DNA from 2 places in the Streptomyces sp. NPDC033178 genome. Region 2 is predicted to be linked to the other one. Evidence: riboswitches for the same ligand, from Rfam matches in the RefSeq annotation. Region 2 holds a riboswitch; the other holds the start of a gene.
What was found. A riboswitch is a leader RNA that binds a small molecule or an ion and turns the genes downstream of it on or off. The one in region 2 is predicted to bind ZMP and ZTP.

Region 1 (3,539 bases), on a different contig from region 2:
GTCGGGGGGCCTCGGCCCCGGCGAGGCGCAAGAGGTCGGCGAGGTCGGCGAGGCCGGTCACACACCCAGCACGCCCCGCAACTGCGCGAGCCCCCAGTCCAGGTCCTCCTTACTGATCACCAGTGGCGGCGCGATCCGGACCGTGGACCCATGGGTGTCCTTGACCAGCACGCCCCGGTCCATCAGCTTCTCGGAGATCTCCCGGCCCGTGCCGTACGCCGGGTCGATGTCGATCCCCGCCCAGAGCCCGCGCCCCCGCACCTGGGTGATCCGGCCCGAGCCGGCCAACTGCCCCAGCTCCCGGTGCAGATGCTCGCCCAACTCGGTGGCCCGCCGCTGGTACTCGCCCGACCGCAGCATCGCGATCACCTCCAGCGCCACCGCACAGGCCAGCGGATTCCCGCCGAACGTCGACCCGTGCTCACCCGGCCGGAACACCCCGAGCACCTCGCTCGACGACACCACCGCCGACACCGGCACCACCCCGCCCCCGAGCGCCTTGCCCAGCACATACATGTCCGGCACGACCCCCTCGTGCTCACACGCGAAGGTCCGCCCCGTCCGCCCGAGACCCGACTGGATCTCGTCCGCCACGAACAGCACGTTCCGCTCGCGCGTCAGCTCCCGTACGCCCGCGAGGTAACCGGCCGGCGGCACCAGCACGCCCGCCTCGCCCTGGATGGGCTCCAGCAGCACGGCCACGGTGTTCTCCGTGACCGCCGCGCGCATCGCCGTGAGATCCCCGTACGGCACGATCTCGAAGCCCGGCGTGTACGGACCGAAGTCCGCCCGCGCCTCGGTATCCGTGGAGAAGCTGATGATCGTCGTCGTACGCCCGTGGAAGTTGTTGCCCGCCACGACGACCTTCGCCCTCCCCTCGGGCACGCCCTTGACCCGGTACCCCCACTTTCGGGCGGTTTTCACGGCCGACTCGACCGCCTCCGCGCCCGTGTTCATCGGCAGCACCATCTCCATGCCGCACAACTCGGCCAGCCGCGTGCAGAACTCGGCGAACCGGTCGTGGTGGAACGCCCGCGACGTCAACGTCACCCGCTCCAGCTGTGCCTTCGCCGCCTCGATGAGCCGAGTGTTGCCGTGACCGAAATTCAGCGCCGAATACCCGGCCAGCAGATCCAGATAGCGGCGCCCCTCGACATCCGTCATCCAGGCCCCGTCCGCCGTCGCCACGACGACCGGCAGCGGGTGGTAGGTGGGCGCGCTGTGGGCTTCGGCCGAGGCGATCAGTTCTTCGGTGGTGCTCACGGGGTCTCCGTTTCCGGCCACACGAGGGCTCGTGACCTGCTTCTTTTCCCGCTTCTGTGCCAGAGCTCCGGCCCGGCTCCCTTCCGGCCGTCCGACTGCATATGGCCCCTTTCCTATCGTCGCTCGCATGGTGGACGGCGGACCCCGACGGTCCGGCGCGCCCGGTACGCTGATCCACGGGCCGTGACTGGCGCGCTGGGATGGGAACGACCATCGGGGAGCGGCCCAAGAAACTGTGTGCCGTGCGCCTGGGCCGAACCGTGAACGCCGAACGCCACGTCCGGAGGCCGTCATGCCAGAGCCCCTCTCCAACGAATCCACCGCCTTCCGCAGCGCCCTCGAAGTGATCCGCGCCGTCGAGCCCCGCGTCGCCGACGCCATCGGGCAGGAAGTCGCCGACCAGCGCGAGATGCTCAAGCTGATCGCCTCCGAGAACTACGCCTCCCCGGCCACCCTCCTCGCGATGGGCAACTGGTTCAGCGACAAGTACGCCGAAGGCACCGTCGGCCGCCGCTTCTACGCCGGCTGCCGCAACGTGGACACCGTCGAGGCCCTCGCCGCCGAGCACGCCCGCGAGCTCTTCGGCGCCGAGCACGCCTACGCCCAGCCGCACTCCGGCATCGACGCCAACCTCGTCGCCTTCTGGGCCGTCCTCGCCGCCCGCGTCGAAGCCCCCGCCCTTCAGAAGGCCGGCGTCCGCAACGTCAACGACCTCTCCGATGCTGACTGGGCCGAACTGCGCCAGGCCTTCGGCAACCAGCGCATGCTCGGCATGTCCCTGGACGCCGGCGGCCACCTCACCCACGGCTTCCGCCCGAACATCTCCGGCAAGATGTTCGACCAGCGCTCCTACGGCACCGACCCCGCCACCGGCCTCATCGACTACGAGGCCCTGCGCACCTCCGCCCGTGAGTTCAAGCCCCTGATCATCGTCGCCGGCTACTCCGCCTACCCCCGTCTCGTGAACTTCCGGATCATGCGGGAGATCGCCGACGAGGTCGGCGCGACCCTCATGGTCGACATGGCGCACTTCGCCGGCCTCGTCGCCGGCAAGGTCCTCACCGGTGACTTCGACCCGGTCCCGCACGCCCAGATCGTCACCACGACCACCCACAAGTCGCTGCGCGGCCCGCGCGGCGGCATGGTCCTGTGCGACTCCTCCCTCACCGACCAGGTCGACCGCGGCTGCCCGATGGTCCTCGGTGGCCCCCTCCCGCACGTCATGGCCGCCAAGGCGGTCGCACTCGCCGAGGCCCGCCGCCCCGAGTTCCGCGACTACGCCCAGGCCGTCGTCGACAACGCCCGCGCTCTCGCCGAGGGCCTGATGCGACGCGGCGCCACGCTGGTCACCGGCGGCACGGACAACCACCTCAACCTCATCGACGTCGCCTCCTCCTACGGCCTCACCGGCCGCCAGGCCGAGACCGCCCTGCTCGACTCGGGCATCGTCACCAACCGCAACGCCATCCCCGCCGACCCCAACGGCGCCTGGTACACCTCCGGCATCCGCATCGGCACCCCGGCGCTCACCACCCGTGGCCTCGGCGCCACCGAGATGGACGAGATCGCCGGCCTCATCGACCGCGTCCTCGCCACCACGGAGCCCGGCACCACCGCCAAGGGCGCCCCTTCCAAGGCCCAGCACGTCCTGGACCCGAAGATCGCCGACGAGATCTCCCACCGGGCGACCGACCTCCTGGCCGGCTTCCCGCTCTACCCGGAGATCGACCTCGGCTGACACCGCGACCGAGGCCTCGGCCGAGACTGCGGACGAGGGCGCGGGCGCCGCGACCGAGAACCGACACCCGGTCTCGGCCGGAGCCGCCCCACCGGCCGAACCAGCGGATTCGTAGGCCGACTCACAAGCCGGCTCACAAGTCGATCAACTCCTGTCGTTACTCCCGCGGCGGCCCAGGCTCACGCCCGGCCGCCGCGCGGCGTATCAGCAGGGTGCCGCCGGAGCCGAACGCCGGGCTTGCCGCGGGCCCGGCTGTCGACCACCCCGGGTCGCCCGCGGGATCGGCCGCACCGCCGCCCGTCACGCGCCCGGACCGAACAACTCCTACGCCCATCTCAGACATCCCTCAGCTCCTGTCGAGGACCCGCTTCCCGAACCCGTCGACGGCCCAACTGCCGTACTCCCGGCAGCCGCCCGGCGAACGGCCGCAGCCCCAGGGCCAGCACAGCCCCGGTCGCCAGCCCAGGTATCGCCCACCACCAGTCGGTGTCGTCGTTGCCCGCCGCGGCGGCCGCAGCCGTGCCGGACCGCTCCGTGG
Region 2 (3,539 bases):
AGCAGGGCGGCGGCGATGCGGCTGCACCGCGCCCGCCGCCGGCTGAGAGCCGAGATCGAAAGCATGCGGACCACCGTGGCCGCCGGTCCCACGACGCCTCGCCGCGACACCCCGAAGGAGCAGCGCCATGGCTGACGAACTCGAACTGCTGCGCCGCGCCAACCCGGTGCCGTCCGGCGACCCCCGCTTCGGCGACGGACCCCTTGGCCACGAGGCCGAGTGCCGCCTCAACCAGCTCGTGGGTCCGGCGGACGACGAACGCCCGAAGCCGGGCCGCTTCCTGCCCGGCCGGGGCAGCCTCGGCCGACTGCTGCGTGGCCCCCGCCCCCGCCGTACGCGTCTCGCCTGGGCCCTCGCGACGACGGCGGCCGTCGCCGTGACCTCCCTCGCCCTTCTCCTCGCGGGACCGAGCACCACCCCCGCCGTGGCCGCGCCGCGTCCGCTGGTCGTCCGGGCCGACTCCACCCCCGTACCGCTGGACCGGCTGGCCGAGCGGGCCGACGCGGCCGCGGCGGACGGTCCGGCCGGTCTGCGCAAGGGCACGCACGTGCAGTCGTGGAGCATGGGCATGTCGGAGGACAAGCCTCCGATCACGCTCCCCGTGGAGCGCATCGTGCGGTGGAACGCGGACGACAGCCACACGGAACTGGTCGTCGCGACCGACCCGCGTCACCCGGGCCGGCCGGTCTTGTCGGAAGCGGACGGCGATTCGCGCCTCGTCGACGACGGACACGTCATCAGCGAGCAGACCTTCCCGCCGAGCTGGAGCGACGCCCCGCCCGAGTCGCCGCCCCCGCACGACGCCGAGCGGCTGCGCGCCTATCTGCAGGACGCGCAGCACACCGACACCCCGCTGACCACGCCCGAACTGCTCGACGTCACAGGGCGGTTGCTCGACACCTGGACCCTCGGCACCCGTGAGGACGCGGCGCTCGCCCGGCTCCTCGCGGACGCCGACGGACTGCGGCCCGTCGGCCAGGTGACCGATCGGCTGGGCAGGCGCGGTCAGGCATACGTGTACGACGGCACCGGCTACCACCGGATGCTGATCATGGATCCGGCCACCGGTGCTGTCCTCGGCCTGGAGAGCACCGCCTCGGTTGCCGATCCCGAGTACGGACTCAGGGCGGGTGACGTCGTGGACTACAGCGCGTGGATGCGGTGATCAGGTGCCGGTCTGCCGCGTGGCCGCCTCGACGGTCTGGGCCAGCAGCGTGGCGATCGTCATCGGACCGACGCCGCCCGGTACGGGAGTGATCAGCGAGGCCCGCTCCCGTGCGCTGTCGAAGTCGACGTCGCCGATGTTGCCGGGGTTGTAACCGGCGTCGACGACGACCGCCCCCGGCTTGATGTCCTCGCCGCGGATCAGCCGGGGCCGCCCCACCGCGGCCACCACGATGTCCGCCTCCCGCACGACCGACGACAGGTCGGCCGTACGCGAGTGGCAGTACGTCACCGTGGCGTCGCGGCCGAGCAGCAGCATCCCCACCGGCTTGCCGAGGATGGCGCTTCGGCCCACCACGACCGCCCGCTTACCGGCCGGATCGACGTCGTACTCGTCCAGGAGCCGCATGATCCCGCCGGGCGTGCACGACGCGAAGCCCGGCAGCCCGAAGCTCATCGCGGAGAAGGACGCCAGGGTGACCCCGTCGACGTCCTTCTCCGGGGCGATCGCCTCGAACGCCGCGCGCTCGTCGATGTGGTGACCCATCGGGTGCTGCAACAGGATGCCGTGCACGGCGGGGTCGGCGGACAGCGCGGTGAGCGTGCCGACCAGTTCGGCCGTCGTCGTCCTGGCGGGCAGAGCCACGTGCCGCGACTCGATACCCGCCTTGCGGGAACGGTTCTGCTTCATGCGTACGTACGTGACGGAGGCGGGGTCCTCACCCACGAGCACGGTGGCCAGACAGGGTGCCACCCCCGTGCGTTCGGTGAGGTCGGCCGCGCGCTTGGTCGTCTCCTCGACGATCCGCCGGGCGAGACCGGTGCCGTCCATCAGCCGGGCCTGGGACATGAGCGACTCCTGAGCGTCGTAGAAGATGCCCAGGCGCGCGGCGAAGACGTGTGCGTCGGGCCGCTCCCCGGTGGTACTCCACCTCAGCGCCAGTCACGGCCTACGACCACACTAGCCGAGGTTCAGGACTCGTCCTCGGGCCCGGCCGTCGGGTCCACGCCTGCCAGGAACCCCGTCGCCTGTGCCTCGATACGCACGGCCCCGATCGCCCCCGCCCAGCGCGCCACCTCGGTCGCGAGGGCCGCGGCTCCCGCCTCGTCGCCGCGGTCGCGGGCCAGCACGGCCAGGAGCAGCTGCTGGGAGAGGGTGCCGGGGACGTTCCCCGCTCGTGCACCGAGAGCGGTCGCCCGGGTCCAGCGCTCCCGTGCCCGCGCGTGGTCCAGGTCGTCGTGGTCGTGGTCGCCGAGATGCCGCAGTGCCTCGCGGGCGAGCAGGTCGTCGCCCGACTCCCCGGCGCTCAGGGCGAGTTCGTAGTGCGCGGGGGCCGTGTCCCGCTCGGCGAAGAGGTTGTCGACGATCAGTCCGAGGTACATCCGCGCCCAGCCCCGGCGCACGTCGTCGGCCGCCCGCTCGCACAACTCCTGCGCACACCTCCGCAGCTCCGCCAGCTCGCCGGGATCCTTGCCCGCCGGCCCGAACCGGAACGTACCGTCACCGCGGAGCAGCCGGAAATACGTGTGCCGCAGCCGTACGAAGTCCAGGTCCCAGAGGCCGACCGGTTCGGTCAGTTCGGCTGATGCCTTGTCCGCGGCGGCGATCCGCGTGGTCACTGTCTCCGTACCGCCGAACCAGTCGTGCTCAAGAGCGACCTCCGCCCCGGCGAGAGCGATGGCCGCTCGGTTGTGCGGATCGGCCGTGACGGCCCCGTCGAGGAGATCCAGGGCGCTCGGCCACCGTCCGGCCCGGGCCAGTTCACGCGCCGCCGCGACGACGACGTCCACCGGGAGGACGGCGTGGGCCGTGCTCGTCTTTTTTGTCATGGCGAGGAAGGTAGTAATCAGAAAAACTATCCACAAGAAAACTATCGGGCAGCCGTCTGGACGTCAGGAGGGGATCGGTGGGCGATTCGGTCGACCGGCACGTCGCGCTCTGGTCGAAGGAGCTCGGCTGGATGGACCCGGTCAAGGAGGCGATCTTCGCGCGGCTCGCGATCCTGGCACGGCACGCGGCGCAGGCCCGCCGGGACACCCTGGACTCCGACGGGCTCAGGCACTGGCAGTTCAAGGTGCTGCTCACCCTGCGCAGGCTCGGCCCGCCCTACGAGACGAGCCCGTCACGGCTCGCCGAGCTGCTCGGTCTGACCCGGGGCGCGCTGTCGGCACGGCTCGGCCCGCTGGAGGACGCCGGCCTGATCACGCGTACGCACGACGCGGCCGACCGCCGCCGGGTCCACGTACGGCTCACCCCGGCGGGATACGACGCGTTCGAGCGGCACGCGGCCTCCGAAGAACATGGCGAGAACGCGCTGCTCTCAGTGCTGACAGAAGGAGAGAAGCGGACACTCGCCGACCTGCTCCGGAAGCTG

Region 1: linked by a shared signal. The riboswitch ahead of ACZ5VQ_RS04325 (glycine hydroxymethyltransferase) and the one ahead of ACZ5VQ_RS46025 (bifunctional 5,10-methylenetetrahydrofolate dehydrogenase/5,10-methenyltetrahydrofolate cyclohydrolase) in region 2 are both predicted to bind ZMP and ZTP.

What each region holds. Positions count from the first base shown of each region.
Region 1 is NZ_JBVIPT010000002.1:83,308-86,846, forward strand. It holds gene rocD (ornithine--oxo-acid transaminase) at 58-1,263, opposite strand; ZMP/ZTP riboswitch at 1,437-1,524, shown strand; gene ACZ5VQ_RS04325 (glycine hydroxymethyltransferase) at 1,556-3,001, shown strand; gene ACZ5VQ_RS04330 (hypothetical protein) at 3,337-3,539, opposite strand, start outside.
Region 2 is NZ_JBVIPT010000031.1:712-4,250, forward strand. It holds gene ACZ5VQ_RS46015 (RNA polymerase sigma factor) at 1-135, shown strand, start outside; gene ACZ5VQ_RS46020 (CU044_5270 family protein) at 128-1,165, shown strand; gene ACZ5VQ_RS46025 (bifunctional 5,10-methylenetetrahydrofolate dehydrogenase/5,10-methenyltetrahydrofolate cyclohydrolase) at 1,166-2,014, opposite strand; ZMP/ZTP riboswitch at 2,035-2,121, opposite strand; gene ACZ5VQ_RS46030 (hypothetical protein) at 2,137-2,994, opposite strand; gene ACZ5VQ_RS46035 (MarR family winged helix-turn-helix transcriptional regulator) at 3,072-3,539, shown strand, end outside.